Allosaccharopolyspora coralli: one gene and its partner. The protein of the gene in region 2 interacts with the protein of the main gene of each other region in a pairwise test. Links are inferred from orthologs where the notes say so. Each region holds a gene or a part of one and is shown on either strand. Other genes may lie near its edges.

What was found.
Region 1: the proteins of rlmB (region 2) and GIY23_RS19965 interact in binary tests that used the Escherichia coli proteins (3 or more experiments, as listed by UniProt). The link is inferred for Allosaccharopolyspora coralli from one-to-one orthologs.

What each region holds. Positions count from the first base shown.
Region 1 is NZ_CP045929.1:4,286,718-4,292,635, forward strand. Bases 2,602-5,584 are described here. They hold GIY23_RS19965 (NAD(P)H-hydrate dehydratase), read right to left. Parts: upstream 4,867-5,584; coding sequence 3,337-4,866; downstream 2,602-3,336. Other genes in these bases: alr (alanine racemase), read right to left, coding at 2,602-3,241; GIY23_RS19970 (dienelactone hydrolase family protein), read left to right, coding at 5,116-5,584. Also shown: GIY23_RS19945 (IclR family transcriptional regulator), read left to right, coding at 1-365; tRNA (adenosine(37)-N6)-threonylcarbamoyltransferase complex ATPase subunit type 1 TsaE, read right to left, coding at 496-978; GIY23_RS19955 (alpha/beta fold hydrolase), read right to left, coding at 975-2,096; more of alr, read right to left, coding at 2,093-2,601; more of GIY23_RS19970, read left to right, coding at 5,585-5,918. UniProt on the Escherichia coli protein: Bifunctional enzyme that catalyzes the epimerization of the S- and R-forms of NAD(P)HX and the dehydration of the S-form of NAD(P)HX at the expense of ADP, which is converted to AMP.
Region 2 is NZ_CP045929.1:374,583-380,398, reverse strand. The notes cover bases 1,621-4,501. They hold rlmB (23S rRNA (guanosine(2251)-2'-O)-methyltransferase RlmB), read right to left. Parts: upstream 3,596-4,501; coding sequence 2,645-3,595; downstream 1,621-2,644. Other genes in these bases: cysS (cysteine--tRNA ligase), read right to left, coding at 3,599-4,501; GIY23_RS01780 (phospholipid scramblase-related protein), read left to right, coding at 1,621-2,427. Outside these bases: GIY23_RS01785 (MBOAT family O-acyltransferase), read right to left, coding at 27-1,460; more of GIY23_RS01780, read left to right, coding at 1,603-1,620; more of cysS, read right to left, coding at 4,502-4,993; GIY23_RS01765 (HAD family hydrolase), read right to left, coding at 5,057-5,740. UniProt on the Escherichia coli protein: Specifically methylates the ribose of guanosine 2251 in 23S rRNA.

The DNA of each region.
Region 1 (5,918 bases), 3.9 Mb from region 2 along the record:
GGCGAGTGAACGCCCACGCGACCGCAGTGGGCAAGGCGATGATGGCCGAGTTGTCCGACGACGTCGTCACGCAGCTACTCACCCGCGCCGGAATGCCGCCCGCGACGGAACGCACCCTCACCACCGTCGACGGGATGCACAAGGAACTCGACGCGATCCGCGAGCGTGGCTACTCGGTGGACGACGGCGAACAGGAAGTCGGGGTGCGATGCTTCGCCGTCGCCGTGCCCGGGGCACCGGCCGGCGCTGCGATCTCCATCAGCGGGCCGGAAGGGCGCATGACGCGCATCGCCACCGACGAGATCATCCCCACGATGCAGCGGCTCGCCCAGGAGCTCTCCAAGGAGTTCGACACCACCGTGTGAGTGCCCGGGTGACCGAGAGGCCATTGTGGAGCTTGGGTAAGTGGTCGAGACCGACGCTTCTCACCCCGGGGCAGGCCGAGCCCGCGAGACCGTGCACTACGGGCACAGCTGCCAGGTACCAAACGCCCTGTCAGGAACGCGGCGCCCGGGCGTCGGCCAACAGCGACGCCGCCCGTTCAGTCCACTGAGGACTGTTGGCTTCGAGTCGGAGTTCCCGGACGTCGTCAGGGCGACGATGCAGACGCACCAGCAGATGCTCGTCCGCCAGCTGTTCGGCCACCCCCGATCCCCATTCGACGACGACCGCCGCCTCCGTGAGATCGGTTTCGAGGTCGAGGTCCTCCACCTCGTCCAATCCGGACAGTCGATACGCGTCGACGTGCACGAGCACCGGGCCGTCGCCCTCCGGACGGTGCACCCGCGCGATGACGAATGTCGGCGACGTCACCGGACCGCTCACGCCCATGCCCGTCGCGATTCCTCGCGCCAACACGGTCTTGCCCGCACCCAGCGGGCCGTCGAGCAGCACCAGGTCGCCCGCGCGCAGCACTGCGCCGAGGCGGCGGCCGAACTCCAGCGCGTCCGACTCCTCGGGCAGCTCCAGCACCGTCACGTCCGCGACCTCGACCGCCCGCGCAGCCACTTCGCCACGCCCCGCTTCCCCGTCGCACGCCGCGCCAACTCCGCCAGGTGCGACGTGACGAGCTCGTGCTGCTCCAGCATCACCATGTGCCCCGCCTCGGAGGCGCGCACCAGCTTCGCGTCGGGCAGCTCCTCCGCGATCACTTCGGCGTGCGAGAAGGGCGTCAACTTGTCGCTGTCCCCACTGAGCACCAGCACGTCGCAATGACGCAACCCGGCCAGCGCCGCCTTGCGGTCGTGGGAGCCGATCGTGTCGAGGAAATCCGTCACCGCCGACACCGACGTGCCGTCGATCATGTCCCCCATCAGGTCCACGAGCGACGGGCTCACGTGCCGGTCACCGAACGCCAGCGCGCGGACGAGGCTCCACGTCAGGTGCCTGCCGCTCTTGCGGGCCAGCTCGATCAGCGCCGGCTGCAGACCGGCCGCGACGCCGAGTCCCCGCGTGACCGGGTTGTACTTGGACAGCCATGGCTTCGGCAACCCGGAAGCACCGATCGCGCCCGCCGAGGTGCCGATCAACGCGATCGAACGCACCCGATCCTGGAACACCTCGGGTTTCTGCTCGGCCAGCGCCATGATCGTCATACCGCCCATGGAATGGCCCACCAGCATCAACGGTCCGCGCCCGGCGGTCGACCGGATCACCGCGTCGAGATCCTTGCCGAGCTGCTCGATCGTGCTGCGCTTGCGCGCGGACCGACCGGATTTTCCGTGGCTGCGCTGGTCGTAGAGCACCACCCGCACTCGCGGGTCGGCCAGCTCGGGCAGATCGCGGCGCTGGAAATGCCAGCACCGCATGTCGAGCGAGAACCCGTGCACCAGCACGACGGTCAGTTCGGCCTCGCCGCCATCGGCGGGCTTGACCTCCTGCACCGCCAGCGGAACCCCGTCGTCGGCGGCCACAGTGGACTGCCGGTCCGGCGGGAGCTCGCCGAGCGATTCGCCCGCGTACGGGTCGTCTTCGGCGCCCTCGCGGCGCTGCGCGGCGACGCGGGAACTCCGCGCGGCGACTCCGACGACCGCACCGGTCACGGCGGCGCCGACCACGCCGCCGCCCCACGCTGCCGCCTGCCACAGGGGTTTCACGTCGTGACCTCCGGTTCCACGACCGTCCGACTCACCCTCGGACGGAACATTCCCGTGACGACCTCGTAGTGGATCGTGCCCAGCTCGCGAGCCCAGTCGGCAGCGGTGGGCTCACCGTGATCGCCAGGCCCGAACAGCAGAACCTCGTCGCCCACCGCGACGGGGTCGTCACCGCAATCGACCACGATCTGGTCCATGCACACCCGGCCCACCTGCGGTCGCAGAGCATCCGCGAGCCACACGGCCAGCCGACCGGACAGCACACGGGGAACGCCGTCGCCGTACCCGACGGGGACCAGCGCCAGCGTCGTCTCGCGTTCCGCGGTCCACGTGTGCCCGTAGGACACGCGCTCTCCGGCGGCGACACGCTTGGTCAGCACGACCGACGACCGGAACGTCATGGCGGGAACGAGCCCGTGGTCACCGTGCTCCGGCACGGGATCCAGCCCGTAGGCGGCGATCCCCACCCGCACCATCTCGAAGTGCAGTTCGGGTCGGGTCAACGTCGCCGCCGAGTTCGCCAGGTGCCGCTCCGGCGACAATCCCGCCCGGCGAGCCTGGACGTAGGCCGCGTGAAACCGTTCGGCCTGCTCGTCGATCGACGGGTGGTCGAGCTCGTCGGCGCACGCCAGGTGCGACCACACGGCGAGCACCCGGACCGACCCCGTGTCCTCGGCACGGGCGGCGGCGGTCACCAGCTCGTGCCACAGGTGCGCCGGACAGCCGTTGCGGTTCAGCCCGGTGTCGATCTTCAGGTGCACCCGGGCAGTTCGGCCGACCTGGTCGGCTGCCTTCGCGATCTCGTGGAGAGTCTCCAGCGACGAAGCCGACAGCGCCACGTCCTCCCGCACGGCGGGGCGGAAGTCCTCGCCGGGCCCGTGCAGCCACGCCATCAGCGGCGCGGTGATGTCGTGCGCACGCAGGTCGAGCGCTTCGGTCACGGAGGCGACGCCGAGTTCGTCGGCTCCGGCGGCGAGAGCCGCGCGTGCCACCGTGACGGCGCCGTGGCCGTAGCCGTCGGACTTGACGACGACCATGGTCCGGGCGCCGGAGGCGGCGGCACGGGACGCGAGGACCGCGACGTTGCGACGGAGCGCGCCGACGTCAATGCGCAGGTCGGCGCGGCGCGCGGTCTCCTCCTTCATGGCACGACCATCGTCGCATACGGCCGGAACGCCCGAGTGCCGGTATCGCCCGCGTCACAGGCCCGCCGCAGCGCAGGCGCGCGACGCTCGGCGGTTCAGGTTCCGACGGTGGAGCGGACCGTGCTGATGGCGTCCGGCAGCGCCGCAAGCAGCGGTGAGGCCCCCGCGGGCGAACCGGCAGACCCGTCCCGCGCGGGTGCGCCGGGCACGGTGTGGCCGCCGGTGGCGGCGATCTCGGCGGCGACCGAGTGCACGTAGGCCGCGCTCGCGCACGCGATCAACGGGTCGAGGTCGGAGGCGAGCAATGCCCCGATGAGCCCGGTGAGCACGTCACCCGACCCCGCCGTCGCAGGCCAGGCGTGCGCGAACGCGTTCACCAGCACCCGCCCGTCCGGCGCCGCGACCACCGTCGAATGCCCCTTGAGCAGCACGGTCGCGTCGAACCGCTCCGCCGCGCTCCGCGCCGCCGCGACCCGGTCCGTCCCCGGGTCGCCTGCGAGCCTGCTGAACTCACCGGCGTGCGGGGTCAGCACCAGCGGCGTGTCCGGGTCCCGTGCGTCCCACACGGACGAGTCCTCGGCCAACAGCGTGATCGCGTCGGCGTCGGCGATCACCGGCACCCCGGACTCCAGGACCCGCACGAGCACCTCCCGGCCGCTGCCACCGGTGCCGATGCCGGGCCCGACGGACCATGCCTGCACCCGGCCCGCGTCGCCGACCGAACCGGTGGCGACGACCTCGGGACGTGCGGACCGGACGACGTCGGCCGCCGGGCCCGCGTACCGCACCATGCCGGAGGTCGCGGCCACTGCCGCTCCGCTGGTCAGCACGGCCGCCCCCGGGTACGTCGCGGAACCGGCCGCGACCCCGACGACGCCCTGGCTGTACTTGTCGTCGTCGGGTGCGGGCACCGGCCACACCGCCCCGACGTCCTCGGCGTCCAGCATCAGCAGGTCCGGCCGACCCCAGTGGTCGTCGAGTCCGATGTCGGCGACCACGATCTCCCCGGCGCGGGTCGCACCCGCGCCGAGCACATGACAGGCGCGGAGTCCGCCGAAGGTGACCGTCACGTCGGCGTCGACGACGACGCCGTCCTCGGTGCCCGTCGTCGGATCCACACCACTGGGGAGGTCCACGGCGAGGACGGGAACCTCGACGCGGCGCACGAGTTCGGCCGCGGTCGGTCGTAGTCCACTGTGCGCGGAGAGCCCGACGATGCCGTCGACGACGAGGTCCGCCCGGTCCAGCGCCTCCACCGCCTCGGCCCCGATCCCGGAGGTGTCGGCACCGGCGCCCTCCGCCTCGACGACTCCGCCGCCGGCGCGGCGCAGCGCGGCAAGCCCCTCCGCGTGGGCGCGTTCGGGCACGAGCAGGACGGCGGTGACCCCGACCCCGCGACGTCGCAGGAACGCACCGGCCCACAACGCGTCGCCACCGTTGTTGCCCGCACCGACGAGCAGCGTGACGTGCCGGCCGGGAACGCCGCCGGTGGCGTCCCGCAGGAGCCGTGCGCAGTGCACCGCGACCGCCCACGCCGCGCGGCGCATCACCGTCGGTTCCGCGACCTGCTCGAAAAGCCGCTGCTCTGCCGCACGCACGCTCTCCGGCGTCCACACTCCCTGCACGAGCACTCCCTCGGTCGGCGACGCCACCAGGTTCCGCGATCACCCGGACGCGCGCCACCCCGTGACAAGCTGCCCCTGATCTGCGGTGGTGGTCGTGTACCCGGCGTCCCAGCCTGCCGACCACGCGAGCCCATGCCGCCGTCGGGCATCGCCGGTCATGGACCACCTACCCATGCTCCACATGCACTCTGAGCGCCCACGCCGTGCCGGAGCCCGTGCGGAAGGCCGACATCAGCTACCGTTCCCGTCATGGCGCGGACGAAGAAGGTGCTGGAGGAACTCTCGCAGCGAGGGCCGCACGAGGTCCTGCACGGTGACCTCGCACTGGTCGGGCTGCCGGGGATCGTGTGCACCCCGAAAAGCGGTCTCGGTCTGCCCGCCGTGGCGGTCGGTCACGGATGGCTGCAACCCGCGCGCCGCTACCTGGGGCTGCTGCGACACCTCGCCTCGTGGGGAATCGTCGCGGCGGCTCCCGGCACGCACCAGAGCCCCTTCGCCTCGCACCGGCTGATGTCGTCGGACCTGGCGACCACATTGGACATATGTACGCAGGTCCGGCTCGGCGACGGGCAGATCAGCGTCGACCCGAAGCGTCTCGGCGTCGCCGGACACGCGATGGGCGGCGGCTGCGCGATCCTCACCGCAGCGACCGACGACCGGGTCAAGGCGGTGGCCACGATGGCCGTCACCGAAACTCGGCCGTCCGCGATCGCCGCCGCTGAGAAAATCACCGTGCCCGGTCTGCATCTCGCCGGCGAGAAGGACCTCCTCGCTCCGGCCGTCTCCCATGCCGAACCGATCAGCACGGGGTGGGCCGGGCCGGTGCAACTGCGCACCGTGAAGAAGGCCGACCATCTCGCGTTCACCGAGGGCAGGCACTGGACCGAGATCGTCCTGCACGGCAAACCGCAGTACCGCACCCAGCGGCTGTCCCGGGCACTGATCACCGCGTTCCTGCTGCGTCACCTCGCAGGGGACAAGCGCGGCGCGCCGGTACTCGACGCCGACGTCCCCGGCTGCGCCATCGATTCGGAGCACTCGCGAGAAGCGGC
Region 2 (5,816 bases):
GCTGACCGGGAGGAGATCTCCGCTATTCAGAACTGGTAGTAGAGGAACGGGCTGAAGGAGCCGGTAGCGACCAGGAGCGCGGCGTAGCCGAGACCCGCGGTCATGACCCCGACGCGCAGGGCGGTGGCGCGGCGGGAACGCACCGACTCCAGGAACGGCCCGGTCCCCGAGTTCGCCGGGACGAACACCACGGCCAGTGCGACGACCAGGAACAGCACGCGCTGGTTGGTCATCGAGGCCGCGACCACGTCGGTCAGCCCGGCCAGGTCGGGCGTCAGCATGTGCCCGAGCATCGTGAAGGCCGTGCCGAGATCCGGCGCGCGGAAGAACACCCAGCCCACCACGACGCACAGCATCGTCACCGCCCGGCGACCGATCCGGCCCCCGGGGGTGCTCGGCGCGCGGTCCCGGCCCGTGGCGCGCTCGACGACCAGCAGCATCCCGTGAAAAAGACCCCACACCAGGAACGTCCACGCCGCGCCGTGCCAGAAACCGGTGAGCACGAAAATGACACCGAGGTTCAGATAGGTGCGGTGCACACCCTTCCGATTACCGCCGAGCGGAATGTAGACATAGTCGCGGAACCAACGCGACAGCGACATGTGCCAGCGACGCCAGAACTCGGTGACCGTCACCGACGAGTACGGGCGCGCGAAGTTCTCCGGCAGGCGGAACCCGAGCATCCTTGCCAGTCCGATCGCCATGTCCGAGTATCCGGAGAAGTCGAAGTACAGCTGCACCGTGTAGCCGATCGCGCCGAGCCAGGCGATCGCGAACGTCATGTCCTCGGCCGGGGTCGCGAAGCACGCGTCGACCATCGGGGCCAGCGTGTCGGCGATGACGACCTTCTTCGTCAGACCCCACGCGAACCTCGGGAACCCGGACGCGATGTCGTCCAGCCGGTGCGTGCGGCGCTGCGGCAGCTGGTCCGCGATCTCCCGGTACCGCACGATCGGACCCGCGACGAGCTGCGGGAACATCGAGATGTAGGTGACGAACGCGACCGGCTCACGCAGCGCGGGACGCTCACCCCGGTAGATGTCCACCAGGTACGAGATGTGGTGGAACGTGTAGAACGAGATGCCGATCGGCAGCGCCAGCTGCACCACCGGGAACTCGCCGCCGAACCAGCTGGTGAGCACGTCGAGCTGTTCCGTGGCGAACCCCGCGTACTTCCAGATCGCCAGCACCGCGACGTTGAATCCCACGCCGCCGACGAGCAGCAGCCGTCTGCGCGCCTCGCCGAAACCCCAGTCGTCGGGCTCCAAGCCCCTGCCGACGACGAAGTTGACCGCGATGCAGCACAGCAGCAGGACGGTCGTCCCGCCCGCGCCGCTGGCGTAGAACACCAGGCTCGCGCCTGCGACGACCGCGTTGCGGGCCGCGCGCGGCGCGACGAGGACTCCCACCAGGACGACAGGCAGGAAGTACCACAGGAACAGGGGACTGGCGAACGACATCTCGGGGCCTCGGGGTTCGGGACGTCGCTACCAGACCTCCCTGGTTCTACGGTCCGGAACTCTAACGGAGCCACCACGCCGACCAGTCCGGAACGGGCGAACCCGCCCCACGGGCCGAGGCCACCCGCATAAGCTCACGAGCATGACGGCACCGACTCCGCCCGGCTGGTACCCCGACCGCGACCCGCGCCAGGTGCGCTGGTGGGACGGCAGGCAGTGGACGCACCACGTGCACCCCGCACGACCGGCCCGGCCACAGCAGGCCCGGAGCGACTCGCACGACCTCGAACTCGCCGTCGGCGGCACCGGACAGGACGACGTACAGCGTCAGGTGCAGAAACGAGCGAGCGTCGGTGGTGTCGTCGGCGGAGGCGGCGGCACGCTGTTCACCGAGCCGGTGCTGGTGGTGAACCAGAAAGCGAAGATCTGGGAGACGGCGAACGAGTACGCCGTCTACGACCAGCACGGCCACACCCTCGGCTCGGTCGTGCAGGTGGGACAGAGCGGGATGCAGAAGGCGATGCGCATGCTCACCAAGCTCGACTCCGTGATGGAGGTGAAGCTGGAGATTCGGGACGCGCACGGCACGCCGGTCCTGCACCTCACCCGCCCCGCGACGATGTGGAAGTCGACCGTGCACGTTCAGCGCGGCGACGGCAGCCCCGTCGGGTCCCTGCGGATGGAGAACGTGTGGGGCAAAGTGCGGTTCGCGTTCGAGGCCAACGGGCAACGCGTCGGCGGCCTGCACGCTCAGAACCTGCGGGCGTGGGACATCAGTGTCCTCGACCACACCGACTCCGAGGTCGGCAAGATCAGCAAGACCTGGCAGGGACTCGCGAAAGCCGCGTTCACCACCGCCGACAACTATGTACTGCAGATCCACCGGCCGTTGCCGGAACCACTGATCAGCTTCGTCGTCGCCTCGGCTCTCACCGTCGACACCGTCCTCGGCCAAGCTCAGAAGTAGCGGTATCCAGGGTGTTCGGCTTGCGTGCTGCAGTCAGGAAGTTGTTCCCACCACCTACGCAGGCCGACCACCCGCGGGTTCTCACCTCGTGGCTGGCGAGGACAGCGTCGACGTGATGGAGAGCGGCTGCCTGAGGTCGACGATCCCGCAGCCAGCCGCGAGGTGAGGTTCCGCCACCCGAGCATCAACGCGGATCAACCCCAGCTCGCTTCACCCCTCAGCGGCGGCGGCGTCGGGCGACTTCGGAGAGCACGATCCCCGCCGCGACGGAGGCGTTCAGCGACTCGACACCGCCGACCATCGGGATCGACACCGTCTGGTCGCAGGTCTCCCGCACGAGACGGGACAACCCGCGGCCCTCGGAACCGACGACCACCACGATCGGCTCGGTCGCCAGCTCCAGCTCGTCGGAGCTCACGTCCGAGTCGGCGTCGAGCCCCACGGCCATGAGGCCCTCGGACTTGAGGTCCTTCAACGCCCGCGTCAGATTCGTCGCCTTCGCGATCGGGATCCGCGCCGCCGCGCCCGCGCTCGTGCGCCAGGCCACCGCGGTCAGACCCGCGCTGCGGCGCTGCGGCACGATCACGCCGTGCGCTCCGAACGCCGCCGCCGAGCGGATCACCGCGCCGAGGTTGCGCGGGTCGGTGACCCCGTCGAGTGCGACGAGCATCGGCGGCATCCCCGAGTCGACGGCGTGCTCCAGCACGTCCCGGACGTCGGAGTAGTCGTACGGCGGCACCTGCAACGCGAGGCCCTGGTGCAACGCGCCGCCGGTGAGTCGATCGAGTTCGGTACGCGGCACCTCGACCACCGAGATGCCCTGGTCCTCCGCACCGCCGACGGCTTCCTTCACACGGTCGTCGAGCTCGATGCCGTGCGCGAGATACAGCCCGGTGGCGGGCACGCCCGCGCGGATGCACTCGGCGACCGGATTCCGGCCCGCGATGAGCTCCGGGCCCTCGGTCGACTGCTTGCGTTCCCGCTTCTGCTGCTGGGCCTTACGGGCGTCGGCCCGCTTCTTCGCGGGGTGACTGACCCTGTTCTCGGCCTTCGGAGTCGGTCCGCGCCCTTCGAGAGCCTTGCGTCGCTGGCCGCCGGAGCCGACGACCATGCCCTTCTTGGTGCCGGGCTTGCGTTTCGCTCCGCGGCGCTTGTCGTTGCCGGCCACGTGTTACCCGTCTTTCACTGTCCACAGCGGACCGTCGGGGGTGTCCTCGACGGCAATGCCGGAGGCTTGCAGGCGATCCCGCACCGCGTCGGCCGTGGCGAAATCCTTGTCCGCCCGCGCCTTGCGACGCTGTTCGAGCAGGTCCTCGACCAGTTCGGACAGCGCGCGCCGAGCGGCGTCGTCACCGCCGGAGCGCTCCGCCCACTGCGGGGCGAGCGGGTCCAGACCGAGCACGCCCATCATGGCCCGCACCGCACTCGCCGCCTCCCGGGCGGCGAGGTCGTCACCCCGGTCGAGGGCGGCGTTGCCTTCCTTCACCACATTGTGCACTGCGGCGACCGCCTGCGGTGTGCCCAGGTCGTCGTCCAGCGCGACACGGAACTCGGCGGTCACCTCGCCCGGCTCGCACGAACCCGCCCGCTGCGTGACGCGGTGCACGAACGACTCGATCCGTTTGTAGGCGGTGACCGCGTCCTCCAACGACTCCTCGGAGTACTCGATCGTCGACCGATAGTGCGGCGTGATCAGGTAGTAGCGCAGCTCCACTGCCCGCACCCGCTCCAGCATCGCCGGGATCGCGACCACGTTGCCCAGCGACTTCGACATCTTCTCGCCGCTCATCGTGACCCACGCGTTGTGCATCCAGTAGCGGGCGAACTCGTCACCGGCCGCGTGCGACTGGGCCCGCTCGTTCTCGTGGTGCGGGAACACCAGGTCGAGTCCGCCACCGTGGATGTCGAACTCGGACCCCAGGTAGTAGGTCGCCATCGCCGAGCACTCCAGGTGCCATCCGGGACGTCCCTGGCCCCACGGTGTCGGCCAGCTCGGCTCGCCCGGCTTCGCCGTCTTCCACATGGTGAAGTCGCGCGGATCCCGCTTGCCGGTGGCCGCGCTCTCGCCCTGCTGCACGTCGTCGAGCTTCTGCCCGGACAGCGCCCCGTAGGACTCGGCGAAGGTGCCCACCGAGAAATACACGTCGCCGCCGGCGGCGTACGCGTGGCCGCGCTCGATCAACCGCTGCATCAGCTCGATCATCTGCGTCACGTGCCCGGTGGCGCGCGGCAGCACCGACGGCGGCAGGCACCCGAGCGCGTCGTAGGCGTACTCGAACGCACGCTCGTGGGTCGCCGCCCACTCCCACCACGGCCGTCCCGCGTCCGCGGCCTTCTCGAGGATCTTGTCGTCGATGTCGGTGACGTTGCGGACCAGGCGAGTGTCGAGCCCCTGGTGATCGAGCCAGCGCCGCAGCACGTCGAAGTTCAGGCCACTGCGGACGTGTCCGATGTGGGGAACGCCCTGCACGGTCGCGCCACACACGTACAGGGACGCGATCCCCTCCTCACGCGGCCGGAACGCGCGCGTCGAGCGGGTGGCGGTGTCATACAGGTGCAAGTTCACGGTGCAGATGGTACGGGTCCGGTCACGCGTTCCCGCACCTCAGGGATGCTCTCGTCGTTCCGCTCAGAGCACGCCGGCGGTCTCCAGCGCTGTGATCAGCGCCTCTTTTCGCTCCGCGACGGGCAACGGGTCGACGATCACCACCCGGCAGCCAACCTCGGCCGCGCCGCCGTCGGCCTCCACACTGTCGCCGACCATGACCGTCTCCGAGGGGGCCACGCCGAGTCGTGAACACACCCGGCGGAACAGCTGGGCGTCGGGTTTGACGAGCCCCTCCACGTACGACATGAACACCTCGTCGAGCTGGTCGAGGACCCCGAGGTTGGCGAACGCGGGCCGGATGTCGTAGCCGATGTTGCTCAACACGGCCGTCTTCGTCCCCTGGGCATGCAGCCGGTACAGCACCTCGGCCGCGTCGGGATACGGCGTCCAGGCCAACGGGTCGCTGAGCCGCCCGTAGAACGTCGCGGCCTGCTCAGCGGTCAGTCCGGCGCGAGTCAGCAGGCCGACGTAGGCCTTGCGGTGCAGCTCGGGGTCGAGGTCGCGGCGTTCCCACGCGTCCAGGACGTCCTCGGGCACGTCGACGTCCTCGCGAACCGGAGCGACCATGCGGCGAAGCAACGCCTCACGCCCCTCGGCGTCGAACGGCTGCCCGTGCTCGTCGTGGATGCCGTCGAACCAGGCCTGCTCGTGTTCGAGCCGGAACAACGTGCCGGAAAAGTCGAACACCACCGCGCGCACAGTCATACCCGCACGGTATCCCGCACGTCCGGTGTTGTCCGAGACGCCGAGAGGGCCACCATCGCTGGTTCCGGTACCGAGC